DNA from 3 places in the Peribacillus sp. NPDC094092 genome. Region 3 is predicted to be linked to each of the others. Evidence: riboswitches for the same ligand, from Rfam matches in the RefSeq annotation. Region 3 holds a riboswitch; each other region holds the start of a gene.

Region 1 (3,973 bases), on a different contig from region 3:
TGAAGTATCGAAGTTGACGAAGATCCATTTATTCTCCTTTCTATAGCTTTAAACTATAGATATATTGAAATTTTGTATTGGTAATTATATATTATCTCAATTATAATTTTAAAAAAAGATATTTCGGAATTTTTTAAATAAAGGAGAAATTATGTATACTAATCCAACTTTAAAGTATTGGGATGGAAGAATTGATTCCCAATCTGACATGGACAGCTTCAGATACCACCAAAGAGTACGCTTGGCACCGATTTCGGAATTAGCCACCCTTTCCAATGCATCAAGGACCTTTGGATTGATCGGCTTCAAATGCGATGAAGGCGTCAAAAGGAATAAAGGCAGGATTGGTGCTGCAGAGGGTCCTGATCATATTCGACAGTCATTGGCAAAATTACCCTGTCATTTACCTTCCCAAACCGAACTGGTGGATGCTGGTGATGTAATATGTGAAGGTACAGAGATGGAGGCCGCCCAATCCCAACTGGGGTCGGCTGTTACCCGGATATTGGAGAGTAAATCGATTCCTATCATACTTGGGGGAGGGCACGAAACCTTGTATGGCCATTATCTTGGTATTAGGAAATACATTGGACCAAAAGCTAGATTGGGAATCATTAATATTGACGCTCACTTTGATATGAGGCCTTATGAACAAGAAAGTTCATCAGGAACGATGTTTAAGCAGATTTTGGACGAAGATCAAAGCTGTGGCTATTTATGTATCGGAATTCAGAAGCAGGGGAATACGAAGGCACTGTTTGAAACGGCCGAGAGAAGTAAGGTTGACCACATCTTGGAAGAAGATTTATCATTGGAAGAAATGGATGAAACTAAGCGGCGGATAAATGAATTCGCCAAGGAAAATGACTACATTATTCTTACATTATGTACGGACGTTATTGATTCAGCCTATGCACCTGGGGTAAGTGCTCCATCGCCGTTTGGACTGAATCCGAAATTGGTCCGTGCCATTATCAGGCATATCGTATCGAATGAAAAGATCCTCTCCTTTGATATCTCGGAAGTGAATCCTTCGTTGGACGAAAATAATAAAACCGTTACATTGGCAGCACATTTAATAAATGAGGTTTTATTGCATTTTAAATAATTTATGGCTTTTCTCAATGCCATCTCCATAATCAATTATCAGTATTGAAGAGGAAACCCGTTTCCGGCGCCTGACTGTCCATTTCATGGACAGTCTTTTTTACGCTGCCTAGACCAATTAAAGGAGTAGCCATGACTCTGCCAAAGTTCAATACTGATACTTATAAGTTTTTAGTTTATAATAACAACCATCTAGCCTTTAGAGGGGGGATTCCATGAATGAATATAAAGTAACGGTAAGGAATGGCAGTACCTTAATTTTATCGGAAATCATTAAAGCTGAAGATGAAAGAGAAGTCCTAGGCACCCTTTTGATTTCCAGCGAATTATTTAATCAGCCATTTACCGACATCAGGATTTTGGAACGCTGATTTGTGGCTTCCTATTCCATTTGTTACACTGTAATAAATCTTAATACGGTAGGCGATATTATGTGTGGACGTTTCACCCTTTTCACTGGCATTGAGGAAATAAAAGATCGGTTCGATGTACAAGGATCATTTGATGAGGAATACCAATTCAGCTACAATATTGCTCCCTCCCAATCCGTGCTATCGGTCATTAATGACGGGGCAAGGAACCGACTTGGATATCTTCGGTGGGGACTCATTCCTTTCTGGGCAAAAGATGAAAAAGTGGGCTATAAAATGATCAATGCCAGAGCGGAAACCATTGCAGAGAAAGCAAGCTTCAAGAATGCGTATAAGAAGAAGAGATGCTTGATAATCGCTGACTCATTTTATGAATGGAGGAAGACACCAGAAAGAAAAATACCGATGCGGATAAAACTGAAGAATCATGCTCCATTTGGAATGGCCGGGATATGGGAATCCTGGAAATCTCCTGAAGGCCTCAGCATCTACTCGTGCTCCGTCATAACAACCGTTCCTAATGAGCTGATGACCAGCATTCATGATCGTATGCCTGTCATCCTTAAACCAGAAGATGAAAAAGATTGGTTGAATCCATCCATTAATGATCCTGCATATCTGCAACAATATTTAAAGTCATTCGATTCGGAACAAATGGAAGCTTTTGAGGTATCAACTGATGTGAACTCGACTAAAAATAATTCACCTAACTTAATACAACAAATTTGCTGAGAGGTCATTAGACCTCTTTTTATATTAATTCCGTCCCGATAAAAATCACAGAAAACTCATTGTACTGATTAAGTCAAGATCACTTATTAATAGGTAAGAAGTGCATGTGAAAAAGTTTAAAACTAAACCTTGCGAAAATAGGCAAAATGCTGTACTCTTATATTTGCTTTTCAAAACTACTTCGATGTCACTTTCACAAACTCAGTTTGGTTTCGGTAAATTTCCAGCCTGGCACTTTTCTGGCAGGTATCGTATTATTTGATAAATATATAATTTTGATCTTCTTATCAAGAGAGACGGAGGGACTGGCCCGAAGATGTCTCGGCAGCGGACTTAATAGGAGTGCTGTGCCAAATCCAGCAGGCTGATTCTTGCCTGAAAGATAAGGAGGGTGTTTTTTATAAATTAAAAGACCTCTTCTTGTTGTTTAATAGAAGGGGTCTTTTTTATGCTGACAGTTTTGTTAACTATAGCTCCATGACTTGAGAATCAAAATCGAATTGGTGTTATTTGTGATAACTGTTGAAAAATAAAAGCTGTGACACATGTCATGGGAAAAATAAAAAGAGGTGTACATCATGAGTGCAAACAATAAAGGGAATCCATGGGCATTGATCCCATTTGTCGTATTTTTATTTTTATTTATAGGGTCCGGAATCATCACTAAAGATTTTTATTCATTTCCGGTAATTGTAGCGATTTCCATTGCATCAGCAGCTGCATTGGCAATGAATCGGAAAGAGACTTTAAATGAAAAAGTTGATATCTTCTGTAAAGGTGCCGGTGACGCCAATATAATGTTAATGGTTATCATTTTCCTTTTAGCAGGCGCTTTTTCCGAAGTTGCGAATGGCATGGGGGCGGTTGAATCAACGGTGAATCTTGCCTTAGCGGTTTTTCCGCAAAATCTTTTAATGGTAGGGATTTTCATTATCGCTTGTTTTATTTCTCTATCTATGGGGACGAGCATGGGAACGATTGTAGCATTAGCACCTATCGGGGTGGGAATTAGCGAGCAAACCGATATTTCGCTTGCCCTCTCAATGGCTGCCGTTATTGGTGGTGCAATGTTTGGGGATAACCTATCCTTCATTTCGGATACGACAATCGCTGCAGTTCGAACACAGGGAACGAAAATGAAGGATAAGTTCAAAGTGAATTTTTTCATCGTTTTACCTGCGGCCATCATCACATGTGCCATTCTAGGAATATTAACGATGGGTGAACAAGCCGACATCACCCAAAATTCTTATGACTGGGTGAAGATTCTTCCATACCTTTGCGTATTGATCACTGCATTGGCAGGAGTCAATGTGTTCCTGGTCCTTTCCATCGGAATCGTATTTGCCGGAATTATCGGCTTGGCGGATGGAAGTTATCAACTGTTGGGTGTCATTCAAAAAGTTGGTGAAGGAATGGCGGGAATGTATGAAATATCCTTCCTTGCCATTTTAATTGCAGGAATGGTTGCTGTAATCAAACATAATGGTGGCATCGATTATCTGCTCCAACTCGTGACCCGAAATAGCAAATCCAAAAAAGGGGCGGAATTCAGCATTGCTGGGCTTGTTGGTTTGACGAACCTTTCAACGGCAAATAACACGATTTCGATTATTATTGCCGGGCCGCTTGCCAAAAATATCGCTGAAAAGTATGGGATTGATCCGCGTAAATCGGCGAGTTTACTTGACGTTTTTGCCTGTTGTATCCAAGGGTTAATTCCATATGGGGCACAACTGCTTGTTGCAGCAGGGGTAGCTAAG
Region 2 (3,973 bases), on a different contig from region 3:
CTGACAAGGTTTTCAAACCTCTCATTACTAGCCAGGCGTCCTGGACACCAAGAACCGCCCCAAATGAGTTTTGGAGGGAACCCAGTCTTGCTGCCAATTCCGGATCCTTCACTACTGCAAGCCCAGCGACCACATCACTATGTCCGGATAAAAACTTAGTCGCGCTATGAAGGACAATGTCGGCACCAAGGTTCAGTGGTTTTTGTAATGCCGGCGTCAGGAATGTGTTATCAACAAAACTTAAGGCACCTGCTTTTTTTGCAATATCACATACGGCTTGAATATCGGTCACTTTAAGTAACGGATTTGAAGGCGTCTCGATGTATATGGCCCTTGTATTTGGCTGAACGGCCGCTTTGACGCTTTCTAGGTCCGTCATGTCAACGAAGGTATGCTCAATATTGAAACGCGTCAATACACTAGTGACCATCCTGAACGTTCCGCCGTACACATCTTCGGAAATGACGATATGGTCTCCGGCAGACAACAGCAGGAAAGCTGTTGAAATGGCAGCCATACCTGAAGAAAAGGCAAATCCGTGTGTGCCTTCCTCAAGTTCGGCAATGATATCTTCCAGCGCCTCACGAGTTGGGTTCCCGCTTCTGCTGTAATCATATTTGCCGAATTGATCGATATCGGTTTGATGGAAAGTGGATGCGTGCTGAATGGGAACGCTCACACCTCCCGTTGCCGTATCGAATTTATGTTGATTATGAAGTAATTTGGTTTCAAAACTAAAATCATGATCTGTCATCGTAGTGCCTCCCTTTTTACATATGCGAATGCTTGCTGTAAGTCCTGGATCAAATCATCGCTGTCCTCGATGCCAACAGAGAAGCGGAGCAGGCGATTACAAACTCCATTTGCCGTTCTGACTTCAAGCGGTATATCGGCATGCGTTTGTGTAGCAGGATAGGTGATGAAGCTTTCAACCCCTCCAAGGCTTTCTGCAAACGAAATTAATGAGAGTGATTGTAAAAATGGGTTGACTGCCGATTCATCAATGATACGGAATGAAATCATGCCGCCTCTGCCGGGATACAATACGTCCGTGACACAATCATGTTCCGACAAGTAATCTACAAGTATTTTGGCATTCTTTTCATGACGCTCCATCCGCAATGCCAATGTTTTCATTCCTCGCATCAACAGCCAAGAATCAAAGGGGCTCAAGACAGCTCCGGTACCATTATGATGGAAGGCAAGTGCATCACATAATTCAGCGCCGCTAGCAACGATCAGTCCGGCGAGCACATCATTATGACCACCGAGATACTTGGTTGCACTGTGAATCACGATATCCGCTCCAAGCAGGATGGGTTGTTGAATAAGAGGCGTGTAAAAAGTATTATCAACGATCAACAATAAATTATATTGTTTGGCCAATGCGGCAACAGCGCCAATGTCCGTTTGCTGCATAAGAGGGTTAGTGGGAGTTTCGATAAAGATGGCTTTCGTTTGAGGAGTGATGGCTTTTTCGATATCCTCCAAACAACAAGTGTCTACATAGTCACACTGCAATCCCCATTTTTTAAAACCTTGTTCTAACAGACGATATGTACCGCCATAAAGATCTTCGCTGACAATCCATGCATCACCTGATTTAAAAAGGGCAAGGATAGTGGAAATGGCGGCCATTCCTGAACTGCAGGCATAACCTTGGTCGCCTTTTTCAAGATCGGCGATGGAACGCTCCAATAATTGGCGTGTGGGATTACCTGTCCTTGTATAGTCGAATCCCGTCGATTGGCCAATTCCTTCATGGCGAAAAGCTGTAGAAAAGTATACCGGCGGATTGACTGTTCCTGTCGCCGTTTCGCTGCGATTTCCTAATTGAGCAAGATATGTTTCAGTTTTGTACATGGTTTTCACTGCTCCTTTGAGTTAAATAAAATAAAAAAAAGTCTTCTTTAAGAAGAAGACTTTGATTAAGTGAGGACGAGTCATTCTTCTTATCTTCCAAGTTCACAAACTTGTGGAATTAGCACCTTTTCATTGGTTTGAAACAAATGAAGGTTGCTGAGGTGTCATCGGGCCATTCCCTCTACCTCTCTCGATAAGAGTTTAGATTATTCAATTTCTTTTGAATTTACTATATATACAAAATACTGTCAAGAACATTTTGGATGGATTATGCTTGGATGTTCATGACCAGGTCAATTGGAGCCTAGTGCGTCAACACTTTAGTGTCAAAAAAAAGAAAATCCGATTCTTCATATAGACACGAAACGTCATGAATTTTTTAGGAAAAGTGAAAGGTCAGCGGATATTTTTGCTTTAAAATAATAAAGTTTGTACAATGTATGGAGAGAAAGAATAATACGACATTATTCATTTCATATGCAAATGGGTCTTCAATGAATAGTGCAAACATAGGAGGAGAACACATGGAATACAGAATCGAAAGAGATACGATGGGTGAAGTGAAAGTTCCTGCCGATAAATATTGGGGAGCACAAACCGAGAGAAGCCGTAACAATTTCAAAATCGGTAACGAAAAAATGCCGATTGAATTAGTTCGTGCATTTGCATACGTTAAACAAGCTGCGGCAAAGGTGAACTATGATCTTGGTGATCTTTCGGAGGTTAAAAAGAATGCCATCGTCAAGATTTGCGGAGAAATCCTTGAAGGTACGCTAGATGAACATTTCCCGCTGGTAGTTTGGCAAACGGGAAGCGGCACGCAAAGTAATATGAACGTGAATGAAGTGGTAGCTAACAAAGGAAATGAATGGTTAAAAGAAAATGGTGAATCGGAAACCCTTCATCCGAATGATGATGTTAACAAGGCACAGAGCTCCAATGATACTTTCCCGACAGCGATGCATATTGCTGCCTTTATGGAAGTCGCTGAAAAATTGGTTCCTGCCATTAAAACTCTTCGTGATACATTCGATACAAAAGAAAAAGAATTTTGGGATGTGGTGAAAATCGGCCGGACACATCTTCAAGATGCTACACCATTAACATTGGGACAAGAAATTTCCGGTTGGAAAGCGATGCTCGACAAAGACCTAGCGATGATTGAGGAAAGCAGCCAAAAATTATTGAACCTTGCACTAGGCGGAACGGCTGTAGGAACCGGAATCAATACAAAAAAAGAATTCCCGGGACTTTCCGCCAAGCAAATAGCAGCTGATACAGGATATCCTTTTGTCACATCTGATAATAAGTTCCATGCATTGACAAGCCATAACGAAATCGTCTATGCACACGGTGCTTTAAAAGCATTGGCGGCGGATTTAATGAAAATTGCAAACGATGTCAGATGGCTGGCAAGTGGTCCAAGAAGCGGAATCGGCGAAATAGCCATTCCAGAAAACGAGCCAGGCAGCTCCATCATGCCAGGTAAAGTCAATCCAACACAAAGTGAAGCGCTTACCATGATTGCCACACAAATCGTAGGGAACGATGCTACAATTGGCTTTGCAGCAAGCCAGGGTAATTTTGAATTGAATGTATTCAAGCCAGTGATCATCTATAACTTCCTGCAAACGGTAAAATTATTGACGGAAGGCATTCATTCATTCAACGATAATTGTGCGGTTGGCATCACTGCAAATGAAGAGAAAATCAAAGAAAATGTGGAGCGTTCCCTAATGTTGGTAACAGCATTGAACCCGCATATCGGTTATGAAAAAGCAGCCAAAATCGCCAAAACTGCATTCAAGGACAACTCAACATTGAAAGAAGCTGCGTTGAAATTGGATTTCCTGACGGAAGATGAATTCAAAGCATGGGTCGATCCTGCTAACATGGTTAATAAATAATCAAAAGGAAGTGCCCTCCCTTTGTATTAGGGAGGGTGTTTCCATGTGTTAAAATAATGGAATCAACAAATACTGAAATCATAAGTATCGGGAACAGGAGGAAAAACAATGTCTTTATGCCCGCTTTGCAACGGTCTAAGAAAAATTCATGTGAATTGCCCGAAATGCGGCAGTGATCTTGATGATAAAGGAAAATTCATGGA
Region 3 (3,973 bases):
TAGGTTTAGCTCCTACATTTCTTCCTCTGATGCTAAGAAGGTCAAACGCTATGAACCGGCAAGGGGAAATACGGGCTTTTTCTGAAATTAAGGATTGTTTCCCAAGACGGCCTCGCCACTGTATTTGAAAAAAATCGGCTTTCGCCTGATTGGTAAGCCAGACCAATTCTCCATCTAACTGAAGCGGAAGATAATCTTCCAGGTCCAGAGCTTTGATGTAAGCAGTGATTTCCGGGAATTGTGGTGATAATTCCTTTTCATTCCGGCTCGAAATGCTTATTGTATCGGAGTCTATCGTTAAAATAGCCCTAAACCCGTCATATTTGACTTCATAACGCCAATCCTTGGAGTTGGGGGCTTCGGGGTAATAGGTTGGCAGCATCGGTTTCATTTTTGTATTTACCTCCGCAAATAATTGATTAACATTATTTTGCCAAAAAAGCGAAGTGTTAGAGTTGGCAATTGTTTTTTCGGTTTTTTTTGATCAAAGGGGAATAATAAAATTGTTCTTCTCTTTTAAAAATAAGTTATGAGGTGACGAATATGCATACGATGTGGAAGGGGAGCATATCATTCGGTTTGGTGAACATTCCGATCAAACTTCATGCTGCAACGGAGGATAAGGATATTTCTTTGAGGACGTTGCATAAGGAATGTCATTCACCGATTAAATATGAAAAGGTTTGTCCGGTATGCCAGAAAGAAGTGGGGAAGGATGATATAGTCCGCGCTTTTGAGTATACAAAGGGAAAGTACGTTGTATTGGATGACAATGAACTAGAACAACTGAAAAAACAAAACGAAGAAAAAGCCGTGGAAATCGTGGATTTCGTTAAAATCGAAGAAATAGATCCCATTTATTTTAACCGGAGTTATTACATGTCCCCTAATGACGGAGGGATAAAAGCTTATTCCCTTTTGAGGCAGGCCCTCAAGGAGTCGAATAAGGTAGGGTTAGCGAAAATCATCATTCGCTCTAAAGAACAAATGGCGGTAATCCGCGTCGTTGATAATACCTTGGTGATGGAAACGATTCATTATCCGGATGAAGTCCGCTCCACAGCAGATGTTCCGAATATCCCTGCCAATGATACCATTGTAAAAAAAGAAATCGATACTGCCGTATTACTGATAGATCAATTAACGACTACATTCGATCCGACAAAATACACCGATGACTATCGAACCGCGTTACTTGAATTGATTGAATCAAAGAAAGCTGGGCAGACGACGATTGCAGCCAAAACAAAAGAACCAGTTTCCAACAATGTAACCGATTTAATGGAGGCCTTACAGGCATCCATTGACCGTACGAAACATGATGAACCGGAAATGAAAAAGACGACCCGAAAGAAAGTGGCACCGAAAAAAAAGAAACAAGCTTAAACAGGAAGCTGAGCGGAAGACGAATGATGTCGCTCGGCTTTCTGCTTGTTTTAGCAAGGGATTTGCCTTCAAATAAGGTAATGATAGTGAATGAACAGCAAATGAAATACATAGGTAAGGAAAATGCAAATATGTAAGTGGATCACGATGTAAGGGGCAGAATGGATTTATAAGAAAATGATGGTTGAAAATGAAGGCAAAAAAATTCGCTCCCTAAAGAGCGACAATGAGGAATTCAATCGTGAAAATCAACATATAGGCGAACGGTTGTAGTTTTCGACTATATATTGTGTTCATATTCTACCATATTTAATTCTGAAATAGCAACAAAATTACTGAAACAACCCTATGAATTTTTCTGGAAATCAATGATATTTTGCCCACTTAACTGCGCATATGGCTATTGCATTTTCATATCCTTATAAAAAACTACAGAATAAAATGGATTTTTAGTATAATTTATACATACAGGATGGTATAAATTAAATAAGAATGGAAGATGCAAAATGGAAAATGGGAAAATCAAAGCACTTCATGCCGGGAAGCCAAAGCATGAAATTTTTTCGAATATCGATATCTTTTCAGCAATGGATAAACAAGCACAGGATAATGTGACAGTGACTAAATCAGGTATAATTGGTGATGGGGTAGGTAATGTAAAGTTCCATGGAGGTCCTGATCGCGCTTTGTGCTTTTACCCCATTGAGCATTATACATTATGGAATGAAAAATTCTCTAAAAAGCTGGAAATCCCTGCATTCGGTGAAAATTTAACCATAGCGGGGATGAGGGAAGAAACAACGTATATCGGCGATATTTATCAAATAGGCGAAGTGATTGTACAAATTAACCAGGGGAGGATACCTTGTTCGACCATTTCCCACTTCAATCAAGAACCTAAGTTTTTGGAACTCGTGTTGAAAACGAGTTTCACTGGTTATTTTGCAAGAGTACTTCAAGAAGGAACGATAAATAAACAAAACGAGATTGTGCTGATAGATCGTTTGCAAGAAAAGATTTCAGTTCATTATGCAGCAGAGGTAATCCTTCATAAACGAGATGGGCTGGAAGGCGCAAAGGCTTTACTTACACTAGACTCGTTAGCGGAAGACTGGAAACAAAGGATCTTGAAGAGGGTTCAAGCTGCAAAAGATTGAATGATTTTTGCAAAAGTGAAAAAAATGTCGATCAGGTATTGAAATTGACAGATTATTAATGTAAATTAAGTATAATCAAATTTTGAAATCTTGTGAAAATTATATAAATGGATCTTATCGAGAGAGGTGGAGGGACTGGCCCGAAGAAACCTCAGCAACCAGCTTAGGCAAAGGTGCTAAATCCAGCAAGCAGAGCTTGATAGATGAGGAGAATGTTTCAAAAAACCTTCTTCTTTGAGAAGGTTTTTTTCCTTTTCTCTCATACTCATAGAATACGACAAAAACAGGATTGTTTTTGAGAGAGGATGTAATGATGAATTTTCGTAAAGACGTGAAAGAAAGAATACTGGTTGGGGAAGGGGCAATGGGGACCTTATTGTATTCAAATGGCATCGATCAATGTTATGAGGAATTAAACTGCACGGACCCAAATCAAATAGAATCCATCCACCGTGCCTATCTGGAAGCTGGTGCAGATATCCTTCAATCGAATACATACGGAGCCAATTTCAATAAATTGAAACGGTATGGACTTGAGGATGAGGTAAGCAGAATCAATCGCCAGGGAGTCATTCTTGCTAAAAAAGCGGCGAAAGGAAAGGCATACGTCTTCGGTACCATCGGGGCACAACGCAGCATCAGGAAATCGGACTTAAGCATGGAAGAGATAAAACGGGGTTTTCGGGAACAGCTATACAGTCTTTTGATGGAAAACCCTGATGGGATTCTATTGGAAACATTTTATGACCTGGAAGAACTGGAAACCGTCCTGCAAATCGTAAAAAATGAAACTGGACTGCCGATCATCGCAAATGTTTCGATGCATGAACTGGGAAATCTCCAAAATGGAATCCATTTAAATGAAGCCTTTCTAAAACTTGAGCAATTGGGTGCGGATGTGGTTGGGGTGAATTGCCGTCTCGGTCCACATCATATGATTCGGGCCTTGGAAGAAGTGAGTTTGCCAAAGCACGCATCAATTGCCATCTACCCAAATGCCAGCCTCCCGGATTATGTGGATGGAAGGCTCGTCTATAAGGCTGTGCCGGAGTACTTCGGTTCAAGTGCCCTAGAACTTCGTGAGCAGGGTGCCGCAATCATAGGAGGGTGCTGTGGAACGACTCCGCTGCATATTCAAGCCGTAAAGAATGCGATTGGAAGTTTGGCTCCTGTGAAAGAGAAATTCACGAAATCCCGTGAAATAGAAATAATTGAAGTGAATGATAGAGAATTGGAACGTCCCCTGTTCGAAAAGGCCAAAACTGAAAGGACGATTCTAGTTGAACTTGATCCACCGAAAAAGTTAGGTATAGAGAGCTTCATGACTGGTGCCGAGGCTTTGAAAAAAGCCGGGGTCGATTCCATTACATTAGCGGATAATTCGCTCGCCTCACCAAGGATATCGAATGATGCACTTGCTAATTTACTGA

The links. Region 3 has a riboswitch for S-adenosylmethionine ahead of ACQKNS_RS20150 (bifunctional homocysteine S-methyltransferase/methylenetetrahydrofolate reductase). Riboswitches for the same ligand answer to the same signal wherever they lie in the genome.
Region 1: linked by a shared signal. The riboswitch ahead of ACQKNS_RS01700 (Na+/H+ antiporter NhaC family protein) and the one ahead of ACQKNS_RS20150 (bifunctional homocysteine S-methyltransferase/methylenetetrahydrofolate reductase) in region 3 are both predicted to bind S-adenosylmethionine.
Region 2: linked by a shared signal. The riboswitch ahead of ACQKNS_RS07270 (methionine biosynthesis PLP-dependent protein) and the one ahead of ACQKNS_RS20150 (bifunctional homocysteine S-methyltransferase/methylenetetrahydrofolate reductase) in region 3 are both predicted to bind S-adenosylmethionine.

The regions. Positions count from the first base shown of each region.
Region 1 covers NZ_JBNNUC010000001.1:361,517-365,489, reverse strand. Annotated here, with positions in the region: gene ACQKNS_RS01720 (LysR family transcriptional regulator) at 1-28, opposite strand, end outside; gene hutG (formimidoylglutamase) at 152-1,108, shown strand; gene ACQKNS_RS01710 (hypothetical protein) at 1,323-1,478, shown strand; gene ACQKNS_RS01705 (SOS response-associated peptidase) at 1,539-2,210, shown strand; SAM riboswitch class I at 2,492-2,599, shown strand; gene ACQKNS_RS01700 (Na+/H+ antiporter NhaC family protein) at 2,789-3,973, shown strand, end outside.
Region 2 covers NZ_JBNNUC010000001.1:1,508,821-1,512,793, reverse strand. Annotated here, with positions in the region: gene metC (cystathionine beta-lyase) at 1-754, opposite strand, end outside; gene ACQKNS_RS07270 (methionine biosynthesis PLP-dependent protein) at 751-1,863, opposite strand; SAM riboswitch class I at 1,950-2,063, opposite strand; gene fumC (class II fumarate hydratase) at 2,388-3,770, shown strand; gene ACQKNS_RS07260 (hypothetical protein) at 3,879-3,973, shown strand, end outside.
Region 3 covers NZ_JBNNUC010000004.1:370,195-374,167, reverse strand. Annotated here, with positions in the region: gene ligD (DNA ligase D) at 1-391, opposite strand, end outside; gene ACQKNS_RS20160 (Ku protein) at 544-1,386, shown strand; gene ACQKNS_RS20155 (MOSC domain-containing protein) at 1,893-2,543, shown strand; SAM riboswitch class I at 2,655-2,753, shown strand; gene ACQKNS_RS20150 (bifunctional homocysteine S-methyltransferase/methylenetetrahydrofolate reductase) at 2,857-3,973, shown strand, end outside.